One region of the Streptomyces sp. NPDC088785 genome, then DNA from elsewhere that is predicted to be linked to it. Evidence: riboswitches for the same ligand, from Rfam matches in the RefSeq annotation. Region 1 holds a riboswitch; each other region holds the start of a gene.
The links. Region 1 has a riboswitch for cobalamin ahead of ACIP5K_RS29455 (ABC transporter substrate-binding protein). Riboswitches for the same ligand answer to the same signal wherever they lie in the genome.

Region 2: it holds a riboswitch for cobalamin, as region 1 does, so the genes downstream of both, ACIP5K_RS00800 (ribonucleoside-diphosphate reductase subunit alpha) here and ACIP5K_RS29455 (ABC transporter substrate-binding protein) in region 1, are expected to answer to the same signal.
Region 3: it holds a riboswitch for cobalamin, as region 1 does, so the genes downstream of both, metE (5-methyltetrahydropteroyltriglutamate--homocysteine S-methyltransferase) here and ACIP5K_RS29455 (ABC transporter substrate-binding protein) in region 1, are expected to answer to the same signal.
Region 4: it holds a riboswitch for cobalamin, as region 1 does, so the genes downstream of both, ACIP5K_RS27855 ((2Fe-2S) ferredoxin domain-containing protein) here and ACIP5K_RS29455 (ABC transporter substrate-binding protein) in region 1, are expected to answer to the same signal.

The regions. Positions count from the first base shown of each region.
Region 1 covers NZ_JBIVKH010000014.1:79,758-86,901, forward strand. Annotated here, with positions in the region: gene ACIP5K_RS29430 (S9 family peptidase) at 1-1,229, shown strand, start outside; partial or broken gene ACIP5K_RS29435 (hypothetical protein) at 1,226-1,654, shown strand; gene ACIP5K_RS29440 (hypothetical protein) at 1,709-2,080, shown strand; gene ACIP5K_RS29445 (ABC transporter ATP-binding protein) at 2,319-3,104, opposite strand; gene ACIP5K_RS29450 (FecCD family ABC transporter permease) at 3,101-4,123, opposite strand; gene ACIP5K_RS29455 (ABC transporter substrate-binding protein) at 4,120-5,157, opposite strand; cobalamin riboswitch at 5,219-5,399, opposite strand; gene ACIP5K_RS29460 (alpha/beta fold hydrolase) at 5,429-6,184, opposite strand; gene ACIP5K_RS29465 (MFS transporter) at 6,454-7,144, shown strand, end outside.
Region 2 covers NZ_JBIVKH010000001.1:169,117-176,260, reverse strand. Annotated here, with positions in the region: gene ACIP5K_RS00800 (ribonucleoside-diphosphate reductase subunit alpha) at 1-1,138, opposite strand, end outside; cobalamin riboswitch at 1,263-1,386, opposite strand; gene ACIP5K_RS00795 (nucleoside hydrolase) at 1,441-2,421, opposite strand; gene mctP (monocarboxylate uptake permease MctP) at 2,523-4,142, opposite strand; gene ACIP5K_RS00785 (DUF3311 domain-containing protein) at 4,139-4,405, opposite strand; gene ACIP5K_RS00780 (GntR family transcriptional regulator) at 4,601-5,365, opposite strand; gene ACIP5K_RS00775 (extracellular solute-binding protein) at 5,793-7,073, shown strand.
Region 3 covers NZ_JBIVKH010000004.1:278,956-286,099, reverse strand. Annotated here, with positions in the region: gene ACIP5K_RS15290 (DUF6531 domain-containing protein) at 1-888, shown strand, start outside; gene ACIP5K_RS15285 (SUKH-3 domain-containing protein) at 885-1,346, shown strand; gene ACIP5K_RS15280 (Na+/H+ antiporter) at 1,395-3,008, opposite strand; gene ACIP5K_RS15275 (hypothetical protein) at 3,101-3,538, opposite strand; gene ACIP5K_RS15270 (RNA polymerase sigma factor) at 3,535-4,230, opposite strand; gene ACIP5K_RS15265 (sortase-dependent protein) at 4,252-4,686, opposite strand; cobalamin riboswitch at 4,909-5,145, shown strand; gene metE (5-methyltetrahydropteroyltriglutamate--homocysteine S-methyltransferase) at 5,306-7,144, shown strand, end outside.
Region 4 covers NZ_JBIVKH010000012.1:194,974-202,117, reverse strand. Annotated here, with positions in the region: gene meaB (methylmalonyl Co-A mutase-associated GTPase MeaB) at 1-477, shown strand, start outside; gene ACIP5K_RS27860 ((2Fe-2S)-binding protein) at 496-1,203, opposite strand; gene ACIP5K_RS27855 ((2Fe-2S) ferredoxin domain-containing protein) at 1,200-1,598, opposite strand; cobalamin riboswitch at 1,660-1,783, opposite strand; gene ACIP5K_RS27850 (VOC family protein) at 2,086-2,520, opposite strand; gene ACIP5K_RS27845 (TetR/AcrR family transcriptional regulator) at 2,591-3,244, opposite strand; gene ACIP5K_RS27840 (patatin-like phospholipase family protein) at 3,360-4,211, shown strand; gene ACIP5K_RS27835 (cytochrome P450) at 4,332-5,534, shown strand; gene ACIP5K_RS27830 (ATP-binding protein) at 5,576-5,965, opposite strand; gene ACIP5K_RS27825 (STAS domain-containing protein) at 6,126-6,533, shown strand; gene ACIP5K_RS27820 (helix-turn-helix domain-containing protein) at 6,658-7,144, shown strand, end outside.

The DNA.
Region 1 (7,144 bases):
TCACCGGCGTCGCCCGCCTCGACCTGACCACCGGGGAGGAGACGGAGACCGACAGCCACCCCCGGCTCGACCTCGACACCCGCGCACAGGTCTTCCCCACGCTGCCCCCGCCGCTCATCCTCGACCGGCGCACCGGCGAGCTGATCGGCGCGCGCTACCTCGGGGACCGCCAGACCATCAACACCGTCGGCCGGCACACCCCCTTCGCCGACGTCCTGCGGCGCCTCGAGAGCCTGTGCGACGGCGATCTGAGCACGCTGTCCGGTGACGAGAGCGGACAGCGCTGGGTCGCCGCCTTCACCCACGACCGGCACCCGGGACGCACCTACCTCTACGACCGCCGCACGGGCGAGGCCCGCCTGCTGTCCCGCCCCTTCCCGCACCTCGCGCCGGAGGAGCTCGCCCCGATGCGCCCCGTCGCCCTCACCTCCCGTGACGGGCTGACCCTCCCGTCGTACCTCACGCTGCCCCTCGGCGTGGAACCGGTGGGACTGCCCCTGGTGCTGCTGTTCCACGGCGGCCCGTGGGCGCGGGACAGCTGGGGGTACCACCCGGTGGTCCAGCTGCTCGCCAACCGCGGGTACGCCGTGCTCCAGGTCAACTTCCGCGGCTCCACCGGCTACGGCACGGGGTTCACCCAGGCCGCGGTCGGCGAGTTCGCCGGAAAGATGCACGACGACCTGCTGGACGGGGTCGACTGGGCGGTCCGCGAGGGATACGCGGACCCCGGACGCGTCGGTGTCCTCGGAGCCTCCTACGGCGGATACGCCGCGCTGGTCGGCGTCACCTTCACGCCGGACGTCTTCGCGGCCGCCGTCGATCTCGTCGGCATCTCCGATCTGGCCCCCTTCCTGCGCAGCCTGCCGGAGTTCACCCGCCCGGCGCTGGCCGACAACTGGTTCCGCTTCGTCGGCGACCCCGACGACCCGGAGCAGGCGGCCGACATGCGCGCCCGGTCCCCGCTCACCCGCGCGGACCGCATCCGCACCCCGCTGATGGTGGTCCAGGGCGCGAACGACCCGCGGGTCGTGCGGGACCAGTCGGACCGGATCGTCGAGGCGGCCCGCGCCCACGGCGCGAGCGTCGAGTACCGGGTCCTGGACGACGAGGGGCACAGCTTCGTGAACCCGGGGAACAACGAGGACCTCCACCTCGGCATCGAACGCTTCTTCGCCACCCACCTCGGCGGGCGCACCCAGGGACAGCGCCCGGCACAGCGCGCGCGATAACCGGGCGACGGCGGCGATCGTTTCGGGGACACTGGTCCGCCACGGACGAGGTCGAGGCCGTCGTCGCCCACTCCGAGCGCGCGACCCTGCGCGTCGGCGGCGGGCGTGTTCTTGAAGGTGGACGCCGATCAGGCGCGCGTCGACGCCGAGGTCAAGGCGATGGCCCCCGCGCCGGTCCCCACCCCGGACGCCCTGCGGCGCAGAGGGCCCGTCCTCGCGCTCGCCGCCCTCCCCGGCACGAAACTCGGACGCCCGGGCGGACCGGCCACCGGATCGCCCGCGGCCCGGGCGGCGGCGACGAGGTCACCGGCATCGTCGACCGGTCCGAGGCGGGCCGGGGCGACGCCCTGTACGACCTCGCCGCCTTCACCCTCGGGCACGAGGAACCCGGCTGCGAGATCGACGTACTGCGGGCCCGGATGTGAGCCCGCACCCGGAAAAAGGAGCCGGACCCGGCGTCCGGAGCGCAGAATGACCTCATGTCGAAGCCGCCCGTACGGTCGTGTCGTCGTCGCTCCTCGGGTTCCGCCCTGTCCCTGTGGTCGCGGGACTCCGTGCTGTCCATCGGGTCGGTGGGTTCGGTGCTCTCCATCGGGTCCGTCGGATCGGCGCTGTCGGTCGGCTCGATCGGGAGCGCCCTGTCGGTCGGCTCGATCGGCTCGTCCCTGTCGTTGATCTCGACCGGGTCGTGGCTGAGCACGGGCTCCCTGTTCTCCGCCCAGTCGCGCTGGTCGGTGCTCTCCTGGCGCTCCTCGCGCGGCTTCCTCGCCGCGGGTGCCGTGGCGGCGGTGGCGGGCGGGGTCCTGGTGCTGACGCGGGCCCACGAGGGCCGCGGGCCCGCGTCGGGGTGACGCGGAGCCCCGGCGCGCCGACCTCGGGCCCTGGGCTCCCGGAGCCCGTCGGCCTCACCGCGGGCGGGGTGCTCGGCGTGGACGCCGACCTTCCACGCGACGCCGGACCGGCATTCCTCCGGCGCCCGGATCCGCGCGTCCACGCGCCGCCGACCGCCCGACGCGCGCTCGACCGGCCCGACCAGCAGCCCCCGCACCCGCGCCGCGACCGGCGCCCCACCGCTCCCGCCCACCGGCCCTAGGAACCGCGCGCGACGGTCCCCAGGAACCGGATGTGCGGGCGCGCGCCCGGCTCCGGGACGGCCACCCGGGCACGCACCCCGTACACGTCCGCGATCAGTTCCTCGGTGAGGACCCGCTCCGGAGTGCCCGCCGCGACGACCCGGCCCCGGCACAGCACGACCACCTGCGCGCAGTACGCGGCGGCCAGGTTCAGGTCGTGCAGCGCGACGACACTGGTCAGGCCGAGGCCGGTGATCAGATCGAGCAGTTCCAACTGGTGCTGGATGTCCAGGTGGTTGGTCGGCTCGTCGAGCAGCAGCTCGCGCGGCTCCTGGGCGAGGGCGCGGGCGAGCTGCACCCGCTGCCGCTCGCCCCCCGACAGCGTGTGCCACAGCCGGTGCCCCTTGTCGGCCAGCGCGCTGCGCTCCAGGGCCGAGCGGACCGCCGCCTCGTCGGCCGCCGACGCCGGCGCCCAGGCGCGGCGGTGCGGGATCCGGCCGAGCCGCACCACGTCGGCGACCGTCAACTCGACCTGGGTGTCGGACTGCTGCTCCACCACGGCGACCCGCCGGGCGACCGTGCGGCGCGGCACCCCGGCGAGCGGCGTGCCGTCGAGGCTGACGACACCGGCATGCGGCGCGAGCACCCCGGACAACACCCGCAGCAGGGTCGACTTGCCCGAGCCGTTCGGGCCGAGCAGCCCCGTCACGGTGCCGGGGCGCGGCGCGAGCGTCACCCCGTCGAGGATGAGCGCGCCGCCCGCCGAGCGGGACACGCGCTCCGCGCGCAGCCCGGCCGTCACCGGACGGCCCTGCGCCGGTAGAGCACGAGCACGAACGCGGGCACCCCGATCAGGGACGTCACCACTCCCACCGGAACCTCCTGGGGGGCGAGGACCGTGCGCGCCGCCGCGTCCACCCACACCAGGAACACCGCGCCCGCGAGCGCCGTCACCGGCAGCAGCCGGGCGTGCCCCGGGCCGACCAGGGCGCGCGCCGCGTGCGGCAGCACCAGGCCCACGAAGCCGATCGCGCCCGCCGCGCTGACCAGCACCGCGGTCAGCAGCGCGGTCACGCACAGCAGGATCAGCCGGGTGCGCGCCACCCGGACGCCCAGCGCGGCCGCCGCCTCCGGGCCGAAGGCGAACGCGTCGAGCGTGCGCCCGTACCCGAGACACACCGCGAGCGCGGCCACGAGGACGGCGGAGCACAGCCACACCTCGGTCCAGCCGACCCCGCCGAGCGAACCGAGCAGCCAGAACAGCACCCCGCGCGTGGTCTCCGCGTCGGCCGCCGTCAGGACGACGACCGAGGTCAGCGCCGAGAACAGCTGCATCGCCGCCACCCCGCTGAGCACCACCCGGTCCGTCGCCCCACCGAGGCTGTGGCTGAGCAGCAGCACCAGCGCGAACGAGACGACCGCGCCGATGAACGCCCCGCCGGACACCGACAGCGCGCCGCCGCCCACCCCGAGGACCACGACGAGCACGGCCCCCGTCGACGCCCCCGAGGACACGCCGAGCACGAACGGGTCGGCGAGCGGATTGCGCAGCAGCGCCTGGAGCACCGTGCCGCACACGGCGAGCCCGGCGCCGCACACGGCCGCGAGCAGCGCCCGCGGCAGCCGCAGGTTCCACACGATCCCGTCGCGGATCGGCGACAGGTCCGAGGCGCCCCCGCCGAGCCGCGCCCCGACCGCCGACCACACGTCGCCGACGCCGATCCGGGCCGGCCCGAAGGTGATCGCCACGGCGACGGAGGCGCACAGCGCCGCCACGCCCGCCGCGCCGTACAGAGCGGTTCGCAGGGGTCCGGCACTCACCGGGCGAGGCCGAACTCACCGACCGCGGCGGCCACCTTCTCCAGGCCGTCCACGGTGCGGATCGTCGGATTCATGTCCTGCCCGCTCAGCCGCACGTACCGCTTCTCGCGCACCGCCGTCATGTTCTTCGTGACCGGGTCGGACTCCAGGAACGCGATCTTGCGCGCGGCGGACTCGGCGGTCTCCGCGCGGCGGGTCAGATCGCCGATCACCAGGACGTCCGGGTCGCGGTCCGCGACCGTCTCCCAGCCGACCTGCGGCCACTCCGCACGGGTGTCGTCGAAGACGTTGCGCAGCCCCAGCTCCTCGGTGATCACCCCCGGCGCGCCGCAACAGCCCGCCATGTAGGGGGAGTCGGAGTTCGCGAACCAGTACAGGACGCTGACGCCCGAGGTGTCGGCGGCCGCGGTGGCCCGGTCCACGCGGGCCTTGAGCGTGTCGACGAGTTTCTCGCCGCGCGCCCGCACGTGGAAGATCCGTGCCAGGTCGCGTATCTCGCCGTAGACGGTGTCGAGCGTCAGGGGCCGGGTGCGCGTGCCGTCCCCGTCGCCGCTGTTGTCCTTGCCCGCGCAGTCGCTGGGCGAGAGGTAGGTGGGGACCCCCAGTTCGGCGAACTTGTCGCGCGGCGCGACCCCGCCCTTGCCGAGGGTGTAGTTGAACGAGGCCGCGGCGAAGTCGGGTTCGGTGGACAGCACCTTCTCGAAGGACGGATAGCGATCGGCGAGCCGCGGCACCCGCGCGTTCGCCTTCTCGAGTCCCTTGCGGACCGGGTCGGTCCAGGTGCCGGTGCCCACCATCCGGTCGGCGAGGCCGAGCGACAGCATGATCTCCGCCGCGCCCTGGTCGAGGGCGACGGCCCGTTCGGGCGCGCGGTCGACCGTCACCTTCGTACCGCAGTTGTCGATCGTGACCCCGCGCGCGGGCCTCCCGTCGCCGCCGGCGTCGGGCGACCCCCCGCATCCGGCCAGGAACAGGGCTCCGGCCAGCAGGGGAGCGGTACGGCGGAGGGACGGGGTGAAACGGGCGGGCGGCACGGGGCATCCTCTGCGTCCGGGGCTCATACGCGGAGCCGGTCAAGGGTCCACCGCCGGGCGTGGCATCCCGGAGGCCGCCAGCAGGTCTTCGGACTCGGGGTCGTCCCGGCGGAGCGCCTTCCCGGTCCGTGTCATCGGACCAGTGGCTGTGGCTCCGCCCGTCACCCTCACCGCTGCGCGTCAGTTCCGGATTTCCACCGGATTCCCTGACCCCCGCACGGACGGACCGTGCACGGGTACGACTGGCCCGGCGAAAGTATCACGGGCCTGATCAGGGCCCCGCCGCCGGGGTTTCGGGGCCGGACGCCCGCCCGCCGGGCCGTTCCGGGGACGCGGGGTCGGCCCGGTCGGTGAGGAACGCGCGCACCTCGCGCGCGAACTCCCGCGGTGCGTCGCGGTGGATCAGGTGTCCGACCGGGAGGGGCAGCAGCCGGGCGCCGGGAATGCGCCGGGCCAGTTCCGCGACGCCGTCCTGCGGTACGTGGCTGAGCGGCCCGCCCGCCACCACCAGCGTCCGCGCGGTGATCGAGCCGAGCCCGTCCCGCCAGTGCGCGGGCGGCGTGTCGAGCTGCCGCCTGACCGCCACCACCATCTCCCAGTCGAAGGGCGGCTCGCCCGCCGGGCGGACCAGCGGCGGAGGCGTCCGCGGGCGGGGGAGCGGGACGTCCTCCAGGACCAGGCGCGTCACCCGCTCCGGCTCGGCCGCCGCCAGCAGGTGGGCGACCACACCGCCCATGGAGTGCGCGACGATCCGCACCCGGTCCGCGCCCACGGCGTCCAGGAACGCCCGCACGTCGTCGCGCATCAGCTCCAGCGAGTACCGTCCCGGCCGGCCGCTGTGCCCGTGCCCGCGCAGGTCGAGGGCGTACACCCGGTGGTCGCGGGCGAACTCCGGGGCCACCGGCGCCCAGTCGACGGCGCCCTCGCCCAGACCCGCCAGGAGCAGCAGCGGCGCCGCGTCCGGCGGCCCCGACACCTCGTACGACAGCCCGACCCCCGGCACCCGTGCCGTGCACCGCTCCGCCATGCCCCGAACCCTCCGTCCCCGCCGTCCGATCCCGGGAGGCTACGCCATCGGGCCCGGGCCGCCACGGCGCCCGGACCGGACCGGGCGTGGTGACACACATCACCGCGGCGGGCCCCCCGATCCCGGAATGCGCGGCCGGACGCGACGGCTGCACTCCAGGTCACAGCCGTTCGACGGCCGCTGATTCCGGCCCGGGACATCCATGAATATCCTGGTACGTCCCGGAAAACCGGCCCCCTCCCCACGTCTTCGAAAGGTCCTCCCGCACCATGCCGCTGGCCCTGTTGGCCCTGGCCGTTGTCGCGTTCGGCATCGGCACGACCGAGTTCGCCACGATGGGGCTGCTGCCCCAGATAGCCGACGGCGTCCATGTCTCCGTGCCCCACGCGGGCAACCTCGTCTCGGCGTACGCCCTCGGCGTCGTCGTCGGAGCCCCCCTGCTCACCGGCGTCGGCGCGCGCATCCCGCACAAGCGGCTGCTGCTGCTCCTGACCGGCCTCTTCGTCGTCGGCAACGCCGCGTCGGCGCTCGCCCCCTCCTTCGGCACGCTCTTCGCCGCGCGCTTCCTGGCGGGCCTGCCGCACGGCGCGCTGTTCGGCGTCGGCGCCGTCGTCGCCTCCCGGCTCGTCGCCCCCGACCGGGCGGCCCGCGCCGTGTCGAAGATGTTCCTCGGCCTCACCGTCGCGAACATCGTCGGCGTGCCCGCCGGGACCGCGCTCGGCCAGCAGCTCGGCTGGCGCGCCGCCTACTGGGCCGTCGCCGGCATCGGCGTCGTCGCCCTCGCCGCGCTCGCCGTCTTCGTCCCGCACCAGCCGCGCGGCGCACAGTCCGGGATCCGGCACGAACTGCGCGCGATGGGCAACAAGCAGGTCGCGCTCGGCCTGGCGACGGCCGTCGTGGGCTTCGGCGGCTTCTTCGCCGTCTACAGCTACCTCGTCCCGATGCTGACGCACCTCACCG
Region 2 (7,144 bases), on a different contig from region 1:
CCTCGGCCTCGGCCCTGCGGTACGCGGCGTCGAACTCCTCGCCCCACAGGTCGACCAGCTCGGGCACGTCGGCCGGCGAGAACAGCGACCAGGGCTGGTCGGCGTCCACCCGGCGCATGAACTCGTCCGGGATCCAGTGCGCCAGGTTGAGGTTGTGGGTGCGGCGGGCGTCCTCACCGGTGTTGTCCCGCAGCTCCAGGAACTCCTCGATGTCGGAGTGCCAGGTCTCCAGGTAGACGGCGGCCGCGCCCTTGCGGCGCCCGCCCTGGTTCACCGCCGCCACCGACGCGTCGAGGGTCTTCAGGAACGGCACGATGCCGTTGGAATGGCCGTTCGTGCCGCGGATCAGGGAGCCGCGCGAGCGGATGCGGGAGTAGGAGAGGCCGATGCCGCCGGCGTGCTTGGAGAGCCGGGCCACCTGGTGGTAGCGGTCGTAGATCGAGTCCAGCTCGTCCAGCGGCGAGTCGAGGAGGTAGCAGCTCGACATCTGCGGGTGCCGGGTGCCGGAGTTGAAGAGCGTGGGGGAGGAGGGGAGGTAGTCGAGCCGGCTCATCAGGCCGTACAGCGCGGCGACCTCGTCGAGCGCGTGCGCCGAGTCGTCCTCGGCGAGCCCGGCCGCCACCCGCAGCATGAAGTGCTGGGGCGTCTCGATCACCTTGCGGGTGATCGGGTGGCGCAGCAGGTAGCGGCTGAAGACGGTGCGCAGCCCGAAGTAGCCGAAGCGGTCGTCGGCCGCGCGGTCCACCAGCGCGTCGAGCCGCGCGGCGTGCACGCGGACGAAGTCGGCGGTGCGGTCCGCGATCAGCCCCTCGCGGTGGCCGACGGCGATCGACCCGGTGAACGAGGTCACGCCCTGCGAGGCGGCCTCGGCGGCGATGGAGAGCGTGAGCAGCCGCGCGGCGAGCCGGGAGTAGACGGGGTCCTCGGAGATCAGCCCGGCCGCGCCCTCGGTGGCGAGTTCGCGCAGCTCGGCCTCGTCGGCCCGCGCGCTGCGGCCCCGCAGCGCGGCGGCGGCGACCCGGCCGGGGTCCGCGGCGGGCAGATCGGCGGTCAGCTCGGTCAGGGTGCGCAGCAGCGCGGTACCGGGGGCATCCGCCTCGGCCACGGCTGAGGCAGGATCAGCGGGCGCGATGGTCACGGTGGGGCTCTCCCTCGCTCGGCTCGGGGCCCGCGGGGAGACAGTGGCCCGGGCCCGCGCACGGCGGGGCCCGCGTCACCGGCCCATTCCACGAGGCCCGGACGTCGTCGACACCCGGGCCGGGTGGCACGGGTGTGCCGTCGGCAGGTCTTCGGACTCACGTACGCGCTTCGAGGCTTACGTTCACCGTTGCGGGACAGTTCCGGATTTGCACCGGATTCCCCTGCACTGACAGCGAGAGCGAGCATACATGTTGTGCCGGGTGTTCGCCGCACCCCCACATCTTGTGTCGGGGGTGTCGCTCAGGCCCCGCTGGGCTGCTTGAGCAGGGTGGCGACGAAGTCCTCGGTGAAGTTGCGGGGGCCGGTGCCGAGGGCGACCCGGCCGCGGCGCGCGGTGCGGGCCGCGACGAGCGGGGACTCCTGGTAGTAGGCGCGCGGGTAATCGGCGTCGTAGGGGATGAAGACGGTCTTGCCGCGGGTGAGTTCCGACCCGCACTCGACCACGACGGTGCCTTCGGCGGCGGTCACGAACGACTCGTCGGCGCACACGCCCACGGCCAGCGGGTCGTGCAGCGGGGAGCCGCCGGTCTCGCGGTAGGCGCCGAGATAGAAGTCCATCAGGCGGGTGGTGAGTCCCAGGTCGTCGCCGGCCGCCCGGAGCGTGTCCAGGTCGTCGGTGGTGAACCGCCAGCCGTGCGTCGCGTCGAGGCCGACCATCGTGTACGGGATGCCGGAGGAGACGACGAGGTCCACGGCGTCCGGGTCGGCCCAGGCGTTGAACTCGGCGACCGGGGTGATGTTGCCGGGCACGTCGGCCGCGCCGCCCATGAAGACGAGCTTCTTCACGCGCCGCGCGAAGCCGGGGTCCTCGGTCAGCGCGAGGGCCACATTGGTGAGCGGTCCCGTCGCGCACACGGTCAGCTCGCCCTCGTACGCGCGCGAGAGCCGCAGCAGCGCCTGCGCGGAGGACTCGGTCTGCTCGGGCGCGGTGGAGTCGGGCAGGGTCTCGGTGCCGAGCCCGGACGCGCCGTGGAACTCGCCGGCCGCCGAGTAGGGCAGCCGGGTCAGCGGGCGGCCCGCGCCGCGGTGCACGCCGACGTCGCCGTCGATGCCGAAGACGCGGGCGAGGGCGCGGCCGTTGCGGAAGGTCTGCTCGGCGGGGACGTTGCCGCCGACCGTCGTGTACGCCTTGAGGTCCCACAGGCCGGTGCCGAGCAGGTATTGCAGCGCGACGGCGTCGTCGATGCCGGGATCGCTGTCGAGAACGATGGGGGCGGGCACGTTTCCTCCAGGGCGGGTGGTGCGGGGGCTGTACCGGGTCACCGTAACGGGACGAGCCCCTCCGCTCGGGAGGGGCTCGTCAGGTGGACGCGGTGCGGGCCCTAGTGGCCGGTGCCCACGGCCGGCAGCTCGGTCCGGACGCCCCGGTCGCCCGCGTCGGCGGTGTAGTCCGCCGGGGCGGTCTCGTCGACGCCGTCGGGTGCCTTCAGCGCGCGCAGGACGAAGGTGAGGACGACGGTCACGAGGACGTTCAGGACGATCGCCGTCATGCCGATGTAGCCGATCTGGCCGATCCCGGGGATCTCCGCCGACGACCCGCCGAAGTGCTTCTGCGCCGGCGACTCGACGTTCCACGCGGCGACCGTGCCGTAGACCATGCCGACGGCCCAGCCGGCGAGCAGCGCCCAGCGGTGGAACCAGCGGGTGAACAGGCCGCCGACGAGCGCCGGGAAGGTCTGGAGGATCCAGATGCCGCCCAGCAGCTGGAAGTTGATCGCGACGGTCTTGTCCATCGTCAGGACGAAGGCCAGCGCGCCCACCTTCACCAGCAGCGACACCAGCTTGGAGACCTTGGTCTCCTGCTGCGGGGTCGCGTCCGGCCTGATGAAGTCCTTGTAGATGTTGCGCGTGAACAGGTTCGCCGCGGCGATCGACATGATGGCCGCCGGGACCAGCGCGCCGATGCCGATGGCGGCGAAGGCGACGCCCGCGAACCAGTCGGGGAACATGTCCTCGAAGAGCTGCGGAATCGCCAACTGGCCGTTCTGCACCTGGATCCCGGCCGCGATCGCCATGAATCCGAGCAGCGCGAGCAGGCCCAGCATGAGCGAGTACAGCGGCAGGATCGTGGTGTTGCGGCGGATGACCTCGCGGCTCTTGGACGACAGGGTCGCCGTGATCGAGTGCGGGTACATGAACAGCGCGAGGGCCGAGCCGAGCGCGAGCGTCGCGTACGTCCAGGTGCCGGCCGAGCCGGGGGCGAGCGCCCCGACGGGTTTGTCCGTCGCGGGGTTGATCTTCGAGAACTTCTCGCCGGCCGCCGCGAAGATGTCGTCGAAGCCGCCCAGCTTGATGGGGATGTAGATGATGGCGACCGCGATGACGATGTAGATCAGCGTGTCCTTGACGAACGCGATCAGCGCCGGGGCGCGCAGGCCCGAGGAGTACGTGTACGCGGCGAGCACGCCGAACGCGATCAGCAGCGGCAGGTCCTTGACGAACCAGTTGGTGTCCTCGCCGCCGCCGACGCCCATGACGTCCAGCACGGCCTGGATGCCGACCAGTTGGAGCGCGATGTACGGCATCGTGGCGAGGATGCCGGTGACGGCGACCGCGAGGGACAGGCCCTTGGAGCCGAACCGCCCGCGCACGAAGTCCGAGGTCGTCACGTACCCGTGCTTGTGCGAGACCGACCACAGGCGCGGCAGGAACGTGAAGATCAGCGGGTATACGAGGATCGTGTAGGGCACCGCGAAGAAGCCGGAGGCGCCGGCCGCGTAGATCGCCGCCGGGACGGCGACGAAGGTGTACGCGGTGTAGAGGTCGCCGCCGAGCAGGAACCAGGTGATCCAGGTGCCGAACGACCGGCCGCCCAGGCCCCATTCGTCGAGCGAGTCGTTCTCCGAGCGGCGCCAGCGCGCGGCGAGGAAGCCCATGACCGTGACGGCCAGGAAGAAGATGATGAAGACGGTGAGCGCGACACCGTTGACCCCGTTGTTCACGCCTTGCCCCCCGCGGACCGGTCGGAGTGACGGGCGCGCTGGTCGCGCTGCCACAGCTTGTACGCGGTCATGGTGAGCGCGGTCGAGATCAGCACCCAGAGCATCTGGTACCAGTAGAAGAACGGGATCCCGATGAACGTCGGGTCGATCTTGGCGTAGGAGCTGACCCACAGCATCGCCACGAACGGTGCGATCAGACACAGTGCAATGACGACGCGGACCGGTGTGACCACCGGTCCGTTCACTTCAGGCGCATCGGACATGACGCGGCTCCGTCCCCTCGCTGGTTCCACTTATCTCATGCTTAACGTGCGGGAAATCTAGGCGAGAGACCTGCTCCACGGAACCCCCGTCCGCATAACGGACGTGGTCCGCGGTGACGGGAGGACCGTAGAGCAGAAAGCCGGACCCGCGCTACGGCGCGGATCCGGCTTCTGGATGCGTGGGTCGGGGTGCGGTCAGTCCATCGGGCGCTGGAGGCGCGCCACGAACTTGTAGCGGTCGCCGCGGTACACCGAGCGCACCCACTCCACCGGCTGGCCCGAGCCGTCGATCGAGTGCCGGGAGAGCATCAGCATCGGCAGCCCGACGTCCGTGCCGAGCAGGCCCGCCTCGCGCGGGGTGGCCAGCGAGGTCTCGATGGTCTCCTCGGCCTGGGCCAGGTGCACGTCGTAGACCTCGGCCAACGCCGTGTACAGGGACGTGTACTTGACCAGGCTGCGGCGCAGCGCGGGGAAGCGCTTGGCCGACAGGTGCGTGGTCTCGATGGCCATCGGCTCGCCGCTGGCCAGGCGCAGCCGCTCGATGCGCAGCACCCGGCCGCCGGCGGTGATGTCGAGGAGCCCGGCGAGGGTGTCGTCGGCCGTGACGTAGCCGATGTCGAGCAGCTGCGAGGTCGGCTCCAGGCCCTGGGCCCGCATGTCCTCGGTGTACGAGGTGAGTTGGAGCGCCTGCGAGACCTTCGGCTTGGCGACGAAGGTGCCCTTGCCCTGGATGCGCTCCAGACGGCCCTCGACGACCAGCTCCTGGAGCGCCTGGCGGACGGTCGTGCGGGAGGTGTCGAACTCGGCGGCGAGGGTCCGCTCCGGCGGTACCGGGGTGCCCGGCGGCAGCGTCTCCGTCATGTCGAGCAGGTGCTTCTTCAGACGGTAGTACTTGGGCACGCGCGCGGTACGGACAGGCGCCCCGCTCTCGTTCTCCGCACTGCTGACGTCGGTGCTCATGCTCCGCTGCTCCGCCTTCCCGGCTCCGGTGCCGATGCGACCGACGTCCACGCGCATCGGCCACGGCCCCACGATTCTCATCGTGGCACGGCTCGCGGGGTGGGACCCCCCGTGAGGCCCCGCACGCTCCGTGATCCCTCCTTATACCGTTCGCTGACCGCCTGGTCTAGTCCACATCGCCGATTGGTGGGAGCGTTCCCGGGCAAGTGGTGCGCCGCGGGCTCAACCCCCCTGCCATGTCGGGTCGGTGTCGTTCCGATAACGGACGCACGGACCTTTCTCGGCCACCCTTGACACGCCTATTGGTCTGGGCCAAGCTCCGCTTACTGGTCTACACCATTAACGACCAGGTCCCAGTCCCACGAGCACTACTCGTCGTATGCGTCGCTGTGGGTGGGGGGTTGCTGGCATCCCTGAGGAGGGTGGCGTGAAGCGCAAGCTGATAGCGGCGATCGGTATCGCGGGCATCATGGTCTCGGTCGCTGCGTGTGGCGACAGTGACAAGAAGTCCGACAACGCGGGGGGCGACGCCAAGGAGCTGACCGTCTGGCTGACGGTCGACGCCCAGAACAACTGGCCGGACCTGGTCAAGGCCGCCGACGCGGCGATCAAGAAGAAGCACCCCGGCATCAAGATCAACCACGAGTACTACGGCTGGCCGGACAAGCCCGCCAAGCTCGACGCCGTCCTCGCCACCGACAAGGTGCCGGACGTGGTCGAGATGGGCAACACCGAGATGCTCAGCTACATGGTCAAGGGCGCGCTCGCCCCGGTCGACCCCACCAAGTTCGAGAACTCGGACCAGTGGCTCGACGGACTCAAGGCCTCGGTCACCTACGACGGCAAGACCTACGGTGTCCCCTACTACGCCGGTGGCCGCGTGGCGACCTGGCGCAAGGACATCGCCAAGGCGTCGGGCATCAAGACCGCCCCGAAGACGTACGACGAGCTGACCGCCGCCCTGGACAAGGTCCAGAAGAAGCAGGGCGACAAGTTCAACGCCTGGTACCAGCCGACCCGTGACTGGTACGCGGCCATGTCCTTCGTCTACGACGCCGGCGGCTCCATCGCCAAGGAGGACGGCGGCAAGTGGGTCGCCAACCTGTCCTCGGCCGAGTCCCAGAAGGGCCTCACCGAGTTCAAGAACGTCATCGACAAGTACATGCACGGTGACAAGACCAAGGACGAGTCCGACCGCTACATCGTGTACGGGCAGGGCAAGTCGGACCTGATCTTCGGTGCGGCCTGGGAGGGCGCGACCTCCGCCGACCCGAAGAACGACAAGACCGGCAAGCTCAAGGACAACCTCGAGAACTTCGTGATGCCGGGACCGTCCGGCAAGGCGATGCCCGTCTTCCTCGGCGGTTCGGACCTCGCCGTCCCGGTGAAGTCCGACGCGCAGGCCGTGGCCGGCGAGTGGATCAACGCCTTCACCGGCGCCAAGGGCCAGGCCGGCCTGATGGCCAAGGGCAACCTGCCCAACAACAAGAAGGACCTGGCCACCATGAAGGCCGATCCGAAGACCGAGGTCCCGGCCACCGCGGCCGAGGCCAACTGGTTCGTCCCGATGGCCCCGGGCTGGGGTGCGGTCGAGAAGGCCCAGGTCCTGCAGACGATGCTGCAGGAGATCGGCACCGGCAAGAAGTCCGTCGCGCAGGCCGCGAAGGACGCCGACGCCAAGATCGACAAGGTCATCAACACCAAGTGACCTGACGCGGGGCCCCGTCGACTGCCAGTCGGCGACGGGGCCCCGCCGCTCGTACCCCTGTACGCCCGCAC
Region 3 (7,144 bases), on a different contig from region 1:
GACTTCACCTGGGACGGGTCGACCCTCGTCGAGCAGACCGTGCACGCGCCGTCGCTCCCCGGCCCGTACACGATGACCTGGGACCACCGGGGCCTGCACCCGCTCGCCCAGTCGGAGACCATCACCACCCCGGCGGGCGCCGACACCCCGCAGGAGCAGATCGACCGGCGGTTCTTCGCGATCGTCACCGACCTCGTCGGCACCCCGACCGAACTGGTCGACCCGGCCACCGACACCATCGCCTGGCGGGCGGTCCGCACGCTGTGGGGCAGCACCACGTGGGCCGCCGGCGGCACGACGTACACGCCGCTGCGCTTTCCCGGCCAGTACTTCGACCCGGAGACCCGGCTCCACTACAACCTCAACCGGTACTACGACCCCGAGACGGCCCGCTACACCACGCCCGACCCGCTCGGTCTCGGCCCCGGGCCCAACCCCGACGCCTACGTGCACAATCCGCACACCTGGTGCGACCCGCTCGGCCTGATGCCGGACCCGTCCGACGCCCTCAAGAAGGAGCTGATGGCCAAGGGCAAGCAGCGGGCGCAGGAGGTCGCGGCGGCGACCGGCGACGACGATCTGCCGCCGGGCGCCTACTCGGTGGGCAAGGACCGCACCACCGGTAGGGTCTACTACGGCGAGAGCGGCCCGGAGACCGGACACCACCAGTCCGTGAGCGAGGCCCTGCCCGCCGAGTCCCAGCGGGCGGACGGGCGGCCGCCCGGGGTGTGCGGTGAACCGCGTATGTTCACCAACGCGATCAAGGACGGCGCGGATCCCAAGAACATCGATCTGGTGACCGTCAACACGAAGGGCAAGAAGTTCAAGATGTGCGAGAACTGCTCGACCTGGGTTCCCGACTTCGCGGGAGAGGTGCTGACGGGATGACGGACACCAGGGAGCACCCGGCGCTCCGACAGCTGCGGGACGACCTGGCGGGGACCGCGTCCCTCACCCTGCACGCGCTGGACGTCGAGGAGGCGTGCGCGCGGTACGCCGAGGACGGCTACGAGGTCACCCCCGGGCTCCGCGCCTTCCTGGAGCGGTACGGCGAGATCACCGTGACCTGGCGGTGGCGGCAGCGGGAGCAGGTCCTGACGACGGCGGTGGAGCCGACGCTGGAGTCCACCCACGCCACGCCCCGGGCCGTGCGGGTCCTCGGCAAGCGGCTCGGCTTCCCGGTCCTGCTGGTCGGCACCGTGTTCTCCACCGAGGAGGCGGTCCTGGTCGCGGAGAACGGCGAGGTCCTGTTCTACGGCGACGCCGGGTTCCAGCGCGTCGGCGCCGGCTTCGAGGACGCGGTCCGCGCGCTGGTCGCGGGCGACTGGGACAAGACCTTCTTCTGAGCCCTTCTGAGCCCTTCCGAGCCATAGGGGCGGGCGCCGCCGGGGCGTTCACTCCCCCGCGGGCACGTGCCCGAGCAGGTGCAGTTCCTCGGTGTCCAGGCGGCCCTGGATGCGGCGCAGCACCGTGTCGTCGATGTCGCCCGTGTCCCGCAGCCGGACGACGACGGACCGGCGTTCGGCGAGGAGGGCGAGGCTGAGGGCGGTGTGGTCGTCGGTGAGGCGGCGCGGGTGCAGGGCGCGCTCCTCGGGGTCGTCGGGGACGGTGGCGCAGCGCTGGGCGACCGTGTCGGCCTGCAACCGGTGCGAGCGCTCGATCGCCTCGCGGATGGCGGGCGCCGTCTCCAGGCGGCCGGCCAGGTCGGGCAGCGCGGCGAGCGCGGACTCCAGGGCGGCGGACTCGGCGAGCCATTCCTCGCGGGCGACGGAGCGGTCGTTCGGGATGCGCGCCCAGCGCACCACCACCGGCAGGACGAGCGCCTGCGCCATCGTCACGACGATGACGACGCCGGTGACGAAGACGATGAGCTGCCGGGAGGGGAAGGCGGATCCGTCGTCGAGGCGGGCGGGGACGCCGAGCACGGCGGCCAGCGAGATCGCCCCGCGGAACCCGGACAGGGCGCTCACCGTCAGGCGGCGGCCGGAGTACGTGGTGCCGGAGGCGCGAGCGGTGCCCCGGCGGGCGATCCGGAAGAAGCCGGCGACCCCGAAGTAGTAGGCGAAGCGCACGGCGACGATGGTTCCGGCGACGGCGAGCCCGGTGCCGATCGCGCGCGGGATCTCGTCATCGCCCATGGTGCGCAGGGAGAAGTCGAGCTCGACGCCGATGAGGACGAACAGGGAGCCGTTGAGGAGGTAGGTGGCGACCTGCCAGAAGTTCTGCGCCTGGACCCGGACCTCGGCGCGCACGGTGCGCGGACCGCTCTGGCTGAGCATGAGCCCGCACACCACGACGGCGACCACGCCCGAGGCGTCGATCCGCTCGGCGACGAGGTAGCCGGAGAACGGGGCGAGCAGCAACAGCACCTGGCCGCGCAGCGCGTCGGCCTGCGCCATGCGGGCGCGGAACCACTGCACGACCGTGCCGGCGGCGAGGCCGATCAGCGCGCCGCCGCCGTAGCCGAGGACGAACAGCCAGCCGACGTGCGGGACGGTGACGTCCTCGGTGCCGACGGTGACGCCGACGGCGATGCCGTAGACGACCAGTGCCGTGCCGTCGTTGAGCAGGCTCTCGGCGCGCAGCAGGGTGATGTCCCGGCGCGGCAGCAGCCGGGCCACGACGTTGACGGCCGTCGCGTCGGTGGGGGCGACGGCCGCGCCCAGCACCCAGGCGGGTCCCCAGCCGATGCCGAGCGCGTGCGCGACGCAGGCCACCGACGCGGCCGAGGCGATGACCAGCACGGTGGCGGCGAGGGCGACGTCGGTGAGGTGGCGGCGGATCTCGCGCAGGGAGGTGTTGAGGCTCTCCCAGGCCAGCAGCACGGGCAGGAACAGCAGCAGCACCACCTCGGAGGGCAGTTCCACCTCCCGCAGCGCGGGGATCAGGCCGATGAGCACGCCCATGACCATGAGCACCACCGGCGGTGCGATGCGCAGTCGGTCACCGAGCGCGGAGCCGACCAGTACGGCGATCCCCAACAGCACGACCAGTTCCAGACCGAGCACGCGTTCCTCCCTCAGGCACGGCACCGACACGGTGCTGCCCCAACTGTGCCGTGTGCCCGGGCGGAAGACCGCGCCGGTGTGCCGGTGTCGGGTCAGCCGGGGGTGTTCGGCGTCGCCGAGGGGGCGCCCCGGTCCGCGTCGGCCGGGGCCGACGGTGACGGCACCGCGGTCGACGGCGGCGGCGAGGCGGACGGTGTCGGCGGCGTGGGGCGGGGTGTGGGCCGGCCGTCGGGCGCGGCCGGCGGGGCGGGCACGCGGTGCGGCTCCGGGTCCGGGGCCAGGGCGGACCAGCCGGCGACGAGGGCCGCGGCGGCGGCGAGCCCGGCGAGCGGCAGCGCGATCCGGCGCCGGACGTGGTGGAGCAGGGGCGGCCGGCGCGGGTGGGGTCCGGGCGGGGCGGCCGGGCGCAACGCCCGGACGGTGACGGCGTCGGCGCGGGCGGCGAGCGCGTCGTGCAGGCGGCGTTCGGTCGGCCGGGCGGGCCGTCCGGCGGGGTCCGGCCATGGGGGGCGGGGCGGTCGGGGCGTCATATCCGGCCCTCCAGGATCTTTTCGAGTGCGTCCAGCGCGCGGCTGGCGTTCGACTTCACCGCGCCCCTGCTGATGCCGAGGGTGGTGGCGATCTCGGCCTCGCTGAGGTCGGCCCAGTAGCGCAGCACGAGGACCTCGCGGCGGCGCGGGGTGAGCCGGGCGAGCGCGGCGAGGACCTCGCGGTGCGCCTCGTCGAGGACGACGGATTCCTCGGCGGAGGGCGTCTCGCCGGCCGGCGGCGGGGTCCAGGCGCGGGCCGTGCGGCGCCGGCGCAGCACCGAACGGGCGGTGTTGACGACCGACGTCCGCAGGTAGCCGAGCGCGTTGTCGACCTCCGTGATCCGCTCGCCGTGGCGTCGGTAGAGCGCGGTGAACGCGTCCTGCACGACGTCCTCGGCGGTGGACAGGTCGTCCACGAGCAGCACCGCGAGCCGGACCATGCGCAGCCGGTGCGCGTGGTAGAGCTCGCTGATCGTGGGCGGCCGCTCGGGCCGTGCGGGCGGGTACGGGCGCGTGCCGCCGTACGCGGAGGTGTGCGGCGGCGTGTCCGGTCCCGGCGCCGTTTCGAGCGTGCCGCGGTCGTGGCGCAGCAGCCCGCGCAGCACCTCCCGCCACCCGGGGCGGCCCCGGCCGTGCGGGAGCGTGAACGGCCGGGGCCGGTGGGCGGGTTCGATGGCTGCGGGGCTGTGCACGGGGGTTCCTCGGGGCGGGTGTCAGCGGTGCGAGCGGCGGCGTGCGGCGAAGAGGGCACCCGCCCCGCCGGCGACGAGGACGGCGGCCCCGGCGCCCAGGGCGGTGGTGCCGGTCCGCGAGGCGCCGGTGTGGGCCAGCTCGTCCTGGGAGGGGGCGGGCGCGGGCGCCGCGGTGCCGCCGGGCGCCGCCGAGGGGGCTTCGCTCCCCGCCTTCCCCGGGGCGGCCGGCGCGGCCGAGGGCGCGTCGGACGGCGGCTCGCTGGCGGCCGGGGTCGGAGCGGCGGTGCCGGGGGCGGAGGGCACGGGGCTCGGCGTGGCGGTGGCGGCGGCCGTGGCAGCGGCCGTGGGGGCGGCCGACGCGTGGGCCGGGGCGGCGTGGGCGGCGGGCGTCGTGGCCAGGGCGGCCAGCAGGCCGGTGGCGATCAGGGCGCTGCGGACGGGGACGAGGTGGTTCACGGTCGTACTCCACATGTCGGGACGGGCAGACGGTCGGGGCCGTCGGGGGGACGGGGACGAGTCGGGAGGGTCGGGAGGGTCGGGACGGGGCGCCGGAGGGCGCCCTTCACCTCCACACGACGCGCGAGCCCGCCGCGGGTTGCCGCGCTCGGAGAGATTTCTTCGCCGGGAGCGCGGCGGGCGCCGGGGCCCCAGTCTGGCCATCGCGGACGGCGGGCCCGTAGGGTGGGCCCCGCAGCTGGTTCGCCCCGTCCGCCAGGCGGGATGCGTCGCAAGAGGGAACCCGGTGGGAATCCGGGACTGCCCCGCAGCGGTGAGTGGGAACGACCGCCGTCATACGCACTGGGCCCGAGGAACGGGACCTGGGAAGCGACGGCCAGTAGATGTCCTCCGTCCGGACGAACCGTACGGAGAACGCGCCCGCGAGTCCGAAGACCTGCCAACTGCCCGTGCGCGTACGACGCGTGCGCGGACATCCCGGTGACCTCGTGGGCGGGTCGGCGTGCATATCCGGCGGACGGCCGCGCGGCACAGCGCGGGGAGCCCCGCCGTTTCTGTCGCTCCTTCACGCGTTCGGGTCCTCGGGATCCCAGGGATACGTCTCTCGAAGGAGAACTCCGTGACCACGAGGACCGCAGCCGCGGCAGCACGGGCCACCGTGTACGGCTACCCCCGTCAGGGGAGCGACCGTGAACTGAAGAAGGCCGTCGAGGGGTACTGGAAGGGCCGGGTCACCGCCGACGCCCTGCGGGACACCGCCGCCGGGCTGCGCCGCGCCCGCCGCGCGGAGCTGGCGGCCGCCGGCATCGACGAGATCCCCACCGGCGACTTCTCGTACTACGACCACGTCCTGGACACCACGGTGATGGTCGGCGCGATCCCCGAGCGCCACCGGGCCGCCGTCGAGGCCGACGCCCTGGACGGCTACTTCGCGATGGCGCGCGGCACCCAGGACGTGGCGCCGCTGGAGATGACCAAGTGGTTCGACACGAACTACCACTACCTGGTGCCCGAGTTGGGACCGGACACGGTGTTCGGCGCCGACTCCGCCCGGCAGGTCGCCGAGTTCCGGGAGGCGTCCGCCGAGGGCCGCGCCGCCCGTCCGGTCCTGGTCGGCCCCGTCACGTACCTCCTGCTGGCGAAGCCCGCTCCGGGCGTCGCCGCCGGGTTCGACCCGCTGACCCTGCTGGACCGGCTGCTGCCGGTGTACGCCGAGGTCCTCGCCGACCTGCGGGCCGCCGGGGCGGACTGGGTGCAGCTCGACGAGCCCGCGCTGGTGCAGGACCGCACGCCGGCCGAACTGAACGCCGCGGAACGGGCCTACCGCGAGCTGGGTGGGGCGAGCGACCGGCCCCGGCTGCTGGTGGCCTCCTACTTCGACCGGCTCGGCGACGCCCTGCCGGTGCTGGCGAAGGCGCCCGTCGAGGGTCTCGCCCTCGACTTCACCGGCGCCGCGGCGGGCCAACTGGACGCGCTCGCCGCCGTCGGCGGGCTGCCGGGCAAGCGGCTGGTCGCCGGCGTGGTCGACGGCCGCAACATCTGGGTCAACGACCTGGAGAAGTCCCTCGCCACGCTCGGCACCCTGCTGGGGCTCGCCGACCGGGTGGACGTCGCCGCGTCCTGCTCGCTGCTGCACGTGCCGCTGGACACCGCCCTGGAGCGGGAGATCGACCCGCAGATCCTGCGCTGGCTCGCCTTCGCCCGCCAGAAGACGGCGGAGGTCGCCACGCTCGCCAGGGGGATCGCCCGCGGCACGGACGCGATCGCCGCGGAGCTGGCGGTGAACCGTGCGGCGCTCTCCTCCCGTGCCACCTCGCCCCTCACCCGTGACCCCGCGGTGCGGGCCCGCGCCGCCGCGGTCACCGGCGCGGACACCCGGCGCTCGCTGCCGTACCCCGAGCGGGCGGCGGCCCAGCGCGCCCGGCTGAAGCTGCCGCTGCTGCCGACGACCACCATCGGCTCGTTCCCGCAGACCGCCGAACTGCGCACGGCGCGCGCCGATGTGCGTGCGGGACGGATCGACACCGCGGGCTACGAGGAGCGCGTCAGGGACGAGATCCGCGAGGTCGTCGCCTTCCAGGAGAAGACCGGCATCGACGTCCTGGTGCACGGTGAGCCCGAACGGAACGACATGGTGCAGTACTTCGCGGAGCGGCTCACCGGCTTTCTGGCGACGCGGCACGGCTGGGTGCAGTCCTACGGCACCCGTTACGTCCGGCCGCCGGTCCTGGCCGGTGACATCTCCCGTCCCGAGCCGATGACGGTGCGCTGGACGTCGTACGCGCAGTCGCTGTCCGAGCGCCCCGTCAAGGGCATGCTGACCGGGCCGGTGACCATGCTCGCCTGGTCCTTCGTCCGCGACGACCAGCCGCTCGGCGACACCGCGCGCCAGGTCGCGCTCGCGCTGCGCGACGAGGTCCACGACCTGGAGGCGAGCGGCACCCCGGTCATCCAGGTC
Region 4 (7,144 bases), on a different contig from region 1:
CTGTCGCTGGCGCGGACCGGTGACCAGTTGCAGGGCATCAAGAAGGGTGTGCTGGAGCTGGCCGACGTCATCGCGGTGAACAAGGCCGACGGGCCGCACGAGCGGGACGCGCGGTCGGCGGCGCGCGAACTGTCGGGCGCGCTGCGGCTGATGCACGGCAAGGACGCGTTCTGGACGCCTCCGGTGCTGTGGTGCAGCGCCCGGGAGCGGACCGGGCTCGACGAGGTGTGGGAGCGCGTCGAGCGGCACCGCTCGCTCCTCGACTCGACGGGCCGGCTGGCGGAGCGGCGGCGTACGCAACAGGTCGACTGGACCTGGACGATGGTGCGCGACGAGCTGCTCGGGCGGCTGCACGCCGATCCGGCGGTGCGCGCGGTCACGCCCGGTCTGGAGCGTCAGGTCCGGGACGGCGAGCTCACGGCGACGCTGGCCGCCGAGCGGATCCTCGACACGTTCGGGCAGCGGGACGCGCACTGACGCGTCCCGGTCGCCGGGTCACCCGGTCAGGCAGCAGTCTCCGCACGTGCCGCCGCCGGGGGCGCGGTAGAGGAGGCAGCAGCTGTTGCGGCGGAACGCCGGCCCGGGGCCGGTGATCCGGCCGGTACCGCGCAGTCGGCCGGTCCGCAGCAGGTCGCGGGTCAGCCGGCCGAGCGGGGCGCGCAGGGCGGGCAGCGTCCGCTGGAGCTGGGCCGCCGAACCGACCAGCGCGGACGCGGAGTTGCCGGCCAGCAGGCCCGGCGCGATCTTCACGGTGAGGCCGTCCTCGACGTTCCGCAGCGCGCCGTCCACCTCCGCGTGGACGGCGTCGGCCGGCGCCGGCAGCCGTGCCGTGAGCCGTCCCCGCGCGCCGTTCAGGCGTACGGCCGTGCCGTCCCCCGCCCATTCCGCGGCGTCCATCGCGGGCAGGATCCCGTGCACGAGCACGCAGGCGAGGACCGGCGACCACAGCCGTGCGGCGAGTCCCAGGTGGGCGACGGAGACGCCGACGCGGGGCTCGGCCGTCCCGAAACGGTCGTTGACGGCCCGGGCCCGGGCGGCGAACCCTTCGCGCAGTCCGCGGCCGTCGGCGGGCGCCCCCTGCCGGGGTGTGCCGGGCGCGGCCGTGTCGAGGGCGAAGAACCCGCCGAGCCGCGCCAGGTCGCGCAGCGCCTCGGCGACCTGTTCCGGCCGGGCCTCGCCCGCCGGGTGCGCGGTGGCGTTCACGAGCCGGCCGGGGCGCGGCGCGGCGGCTTGATGAGGTAGAGGTCGAGGATGTCGGGGCGGGCGGCGACACCGGGGCCGCCGGCCCGTACCCAGTCCGCTATGTCCTCGGTGGCGTCGGGGTCGTTGACCAGGCCGAGCCAGACCGGGCGGGCACCTGCCGCCCGGCCGGCCGTCGAGGGCTGGACGACGATGACGTTGGCCTGTTCGCAGACGTCCAGGCACTCACTGATCCGCACCGGGGCGATCTGGCGCAGCCGCGCGGTCTGGGCCGCGTGGTCGCCGTCGACCTTGACGGTGCCGCAGCAGCAGTCGCGGCAGACCACCACCCGGCACGGGACGGCCCGGGCTCCCGTCGCCGTGGTCGTGTCGGTGCCGTCGGCGGGCCGCTCGGGCATGCCGTGTCCTTCCTCTCGCCGGGGAGGTCCGCCCCGGGGTGCTTCGAGGAGGCGACAGCGTGAGTCTCCTGGCTCTCGGGTCCGCGCTCGTCCCGGCCTTCCCACCCCGCGCGGGGCAGTGGCTCGTCGGGATCCGCTCGCCGATCACAGTGGCGGTACCGCACCGGAATCGCACCGGTTTCCTCGGGCGGCTGTCGCCCATGTCAGGGGCCATCATGCCATTCGGCGCGCCGCTGTCCACGGGGCGTCGGGGGCCGGTGCCGGGCTCCGGCGACGGCCGACGCGGCCGTGCGGTCGCGGGTACCGGGTCGCGGGTCGCGGGTCGCGGGTCGCGGGTCGCGGGTCGCGGGTCGCGGCGAACGACACGGCCGGACGGTCGCGGGTCCAGGTGACCGGAGCGTCGTGGACGCGGAGGACCGGAGGCCCGCACCGGCGGGCCCGCGGGCCTCCCGGTCCTCTTGCGTGGGGTCAGTCGGTTCGCGTGGGGTCAGTCGATGCAGAACTCGTTGCCCTCGATGTCCTGCATCGGGATGCAGGACTCGTTCTCCTCGTCGGCGTACAGGGTGGTCACGTGGGTCGCGCCGAGGGCGACGAGGCGGGCGCACTCGGCCTCCAGGACGGCGAGGCGTTCGGCGCCCTTGAGACCGGTGGCGGTGCGTACGTCGAGGTGCACGCGGTTCTTGACGACACGGCCCTCGGGAACGCGCTGGAAGTACAGGCGCGGGCCCGCGCCCGAGGGGTCGACGCAGGCGGACCACGTGTCGCGCTCCTCGGGCGGCTGCGCGGCCCGGTACTCGTCCCAGGTGCCGAACTCCTCCGGCGGCGTGGGCATGACGTACCCCAGCACCTCGCACCAGAACCGGGCGACACGCTCGGGTTCCGCGCAGTCGAAGGTCACTTGGAACTGCTTGATCGTTGACATCGGCGCACCATACCAACGTCGTCCGCCCGCCCACCTCCCTATTTCCGGAAGGCCCGGCGCGCGGCCGGTGTCACAGTCCGGCGAGGGTCGCCCTGAGCTGTCCGGGCGTCAGGGCGGCGGCCGGGAGCGGAGGTTGCGCGGCGGCGGGACGCAGCCCGGCCAGGAGGAGGGCGAGGGGACGGCGCCAGGCGTCGGGCGCGGCCGCGGCGGTGAGCGCGGGGACGGCCCGCCCCAGCGCGGCGAGGCCGAACAGCACGTCCTCCACGACGACATCGGCGCGGACGGAGCCCTGCGCCTGTCCGCGCCGCAGGAGTTCGTCCACGGTCCGGTGGTTGTGCGCGTGGACGGCGTCCAGCGCCGTGACGCCCTCCAGGCTCGTGGTCATCAGGTCGTTCGTGCCCCGGTCCGTGGCGAGCACCGTGAACACGACCTCCAGGTAGCCGGTCAGGCCGGCCCACGCGTCGGCGGCCGCGCGCGCTTCCTCGCCGGCGGTCATCGTGCCGCCCAACTGATCGCGGAAGACGGCGTCGACGAGGTCGGCGCGGGCCGGGAAGTGCCGGTACAGGGTCGCGTTGCCCACGTTGGCCCGGCGGGCGACGACGTCGAGGGGGGCCGCGAGGCCCTGCTCCCGGAACAGCTCGCGCGCGGCCTCGACGATCAGCTCCCGGTTGCGTCGCGCGTCGCGTCGCCGGTGTGCCGTCGTGCCGGATGCGGCGCCGGCCATGTGGTCCTCCTTCACGCGTCTCCCCGGGACATCCGGGGAGTGGTCCCCGGTGGAGATGCTATCGTCCATCAAAACGGGGAGCACTCCCCGTTTGGCGCGGGGTGAGGAGCGGGTCATGGGGGATGCGGGCAGGGCACTCGTCCTGGGCGGTGGCGGGCCGGTCGGCGGGGCGTGGCTGGTCGGCGTCCTGGCCGGTCTCGCGGAGTCCGGGTGCGATCCGGCCGACGCCGACCTGACGGCGGGCGCGTCGGCCGGGGCCGTCTTCGCCGCCCGGCTGCTGTCGGGGCAGTCCCCGCAGGAGCTGTACGAGCGTCAGCTGGCCGGCGCGGACCGCGTCGACCTGGGGGTCACGGTCGTCCAGACGCTCCGGTTCCTCCGGGCGGCCCTCGGGTCGCGGGACCCCGACCGCTCCGCGCGCCGCCTCGGCCGGGCCGCGCTCGCCGCCCGGACCGTCCCGGAGCACGTGGTGCTCGACACGGTGCGCACGCTGCTGGACGGCGTGCGGGACTGGCCCGACCGTCCGCTGCGGCTCGCGGCCGTGGACGCCGCGACGGGCGCCACCGGCGCCTTCGACCGGCACACGGGCGCGACGGTCGTCGAAGCGGTCGCCGCCAGTTGCGCCGTTCCCCTGGTGTGGCCACCGATCACGCTGTCGGGCCGGCGGTGGATGGACGGCGGCAGCCGGTCGACGGCTCCGCTGGAGCTGGCCCGCGGCCACCGGCGCGTCCTGGCCGTGGTCCCCCTCCCCTCCGCCGTCGGGCCGCACCCGCACGCCGGGCGCCAGGCCGCCGCGCTGACGGCGGAGGGGAGCCACGTCACGCTCGTCACGCCCGACGCGGCGGCGCGCCGCGCCATGGGGCGGAACATGACCGCGGACCACCGCAGGCCCGGCGCCGCGCGTGCCGGCCGCGCGCAGGCGCGGGCGCTGGCCGCGTTCGGCGCGATCGACGACCTCCTGCCCGCCTGAGCCCTCCCCCGGACGCCTCCCGGCGACGGCCGGCGCCACCACCGCGACACCACCGGACCACCACCGCACCACTACCACCACCGCGACACACCGCACGCGAACGAAGCGAGGGACGACTCCATGCCATCGACATCTCCACGGGACGACGCGGCCGCTCCCGGCCACGATCCCGCGCACGCCCCCTTCCCGGAGTACGCGGCGCTACGGGCGCGCGGACCGGTCCATCGGGTGGTCGTCCCCGGGAGCGGTCCGAGCTGGCTCGTGGTGAGCCGGGACGCGGCACGCCGGGCGCTGGCCGATCCCCGGCTGAGCAACGACATCCGCCACTCGGCGACCTGGACGGACGACGGCGGGCACGCCCTCGGGCGGAACATGCTCCAGAGCGACGCGCCGCACCACACGCGGCTGCGCAAGCTCGTCGCCGGGCACTTCACGGCCGGGCGGATCCGCTCGCTGCGGCCGCGGATCGAGGCCCTCGCGGACGGCCTGCTCCGCGACCTGCCCGACGAGGGTGTCGTCGACGCGGTCGAGCGGTACGCGCTGCCTCTGCCGGTCGCGGTGATCTGCGAGCTGCTCGGCGTGCCGCAGGACGCGCGGGACGCCTTCCACGCCTGGTCGCGCGAGCTGGTGCTGCCCACGTCCGAGGAGGCGGCGGCAGCGGCCGGAGCGCACCTGACCGGGCTCATCGGCGAGCTGGTCGACCGGAAGACCGCCGCTCCCGACGGCACCCTGCTCAGCGAGCTGGCCGCCGCCGGACGGGACGGCGTCCTCTCGGCCGACGAACTCCTCGGCATGGTCTTCCTGCTGCTCGTCGCCGGGCACGAGACGACCGTCAATCTGATCTCGGCGGCGCTGTTCAGCCTCCTCGCCGAGCCCGGCCTGGCGGCGCGGGTGCGCGCGGATCCGTCGCTGACGGCCGCCGTGGTCGAGGAGTCGCTGCGCTTCCACGCGCCGGTGCACTCCAGCGCCTTCCGGTTCGCGGCGGAGCCGCTGGAGCTGGCGGGGGCGTCGATCGCGGCGGGCGACGCGGTGCTGGTCGGTCTCGCGGCCGCTTCCCGGGATCCCGGGCACTACGCGGACGCCGACCGTTTCGACCTGCGGCGCTCCGGTCCCGCGCATCTCGCGTTCGGGCACGGCCCGCATCACTGTCTGGGTGCGCCCCTGGCCCGGGTGGAGGCGGAGGTGGCGCTGCGGTGCTTCCTGACGCGTTTCCCGACGGTCGCGTTCGCCACGGATCCGGCGACGCTGACGTGGCGCGGCAGCACCCTACTGCGGGGGCTGACCGATCTTCCTCTGCGCCTCGGACGGCGAGGCGGCGGGTGAGGGGCCCTCCGCGCGGTGGCGGGCGGTGCGGAGGGGGGTGGTCACCGCAGGGGCATCGCGGCGGTGATCGTCTTTCCTTCGGGGCCGATCTCGACGTCCATCTCCGAGCAGAGCCGCTGGATCACGACCAGGCCGTATCCGCCGGGGGTTCCCGCGCGCGTGTGGAGTCGCTGGGGCGCGGTCGTGCTGGCGTCACTCACCCGCAGCCGGAGCACGTCGTCCGTGACCTCGACCTCGAGCCGGGTGACTCCGCCCGCGTGCACCAGGGCGTTCGTCACCAGTTCGCTGACCACGAGCAGCGCGTCCTCGCTCAGTTGCCGGGACCGGTCCCGTGGCAGTTCGTCCGCCGCGTCGGCCAGTGCCGCGCGGACCGCCACCCGGGCGTCCGCACAACTGATCTCCTCTGTTTCCAGTGCTTGAGCCGGGCTCATGATGTCGTGGGTCCTTTCCCTTGCGTGTCGCACCTCGTGCCGCCACGATTCTCGCTTTCCCCGCACCCGTCGATCCGACACTCCCCCGATTCGGGCCGCCCCGGAGGAGAAAGGGGGATCTGCTGATCACACGCCCAGGAACCTGTGGGAAAGTCTGCGGATGGTTTCCGACAGACAGAGAATCGACGTCACCCGCCAGGACCGGGTGACCGTGGTCTCCTTCCGTGACGACCTCGACCTCACGGACGAGGCCGAGGCCTACCTGGCGCTGTCCGGCGCGCTCCGGGACACCGGCACCACCGGTACCCTCCTGGACCTCGCCGGCCTCGCCTTCGCCGACAGCACGACCTTGAACGTGATCCTGCGCGCCTACAACGAGCACCAGGACGTACAGCGGCCCTTCGTGCTCTGCGGCCCGTACCAGACGGCCATCATCAGGCTCCTGGAGATCACCGGGGCCGACGGCGCCCTGGAGATGACCGACGGCCGCGCCGAGGGGATGCGCCGCGTCCGTGAACTCCTCGGTCCGCTCGGCAGCGACCAGGCCTCCGCGTCCGACCCGCAGTGACGCCGGGGCCCCGCGGGGCCCCTCCTGCGCGGACGACACCGGCGCCGGGCCGTGCACGCTGGGCCGTACGGGTGCATTCTCTGACACTTCGTCACATGTCGTACGGTCGCACTGTCATACCGTCATGACGATCGAACTCATCACCCGGCAGCCCATGCCCTCCCACCCGCGCCGCAGCGACGGCCGGGCCCCGCTGCCCGCCCCCGCGGAACGCGCCCGGCTGCGGCGCGCCTGGCGGCTCAGCGCGGCGCAGGTGGCCGAGGCGTTCGGGGTGACGCCGGCGACGGTCCGCTCCTGGGAGTCCGGGCGGTCCGCGCCGCGCGGGCCGCGCCGGGCCGCGTACGCGGCGTTCCTCAGCGGCCTCGCGCACGGCCTGGCACCGGCACCCTCCGCCACCCGCACTCCCCCGGCCGCGACGCCGCCCGTGCCCCGCCCTCCCCGCGTCGCGCCGTCCACGCCCCGCGCCCCGCGCGTCGCGACGCCCATGCCCCGTGCCCCGCGCGTCGCGCCGGGCGCGGTCGCCGCGTCACCCGTCCTGCGCGGGGCGGCTCCGACGACGCCGGGCCTGCCGGTGGGCCCGGCGCCCGATCCGGTGCCGCGCGCCCGGCTGC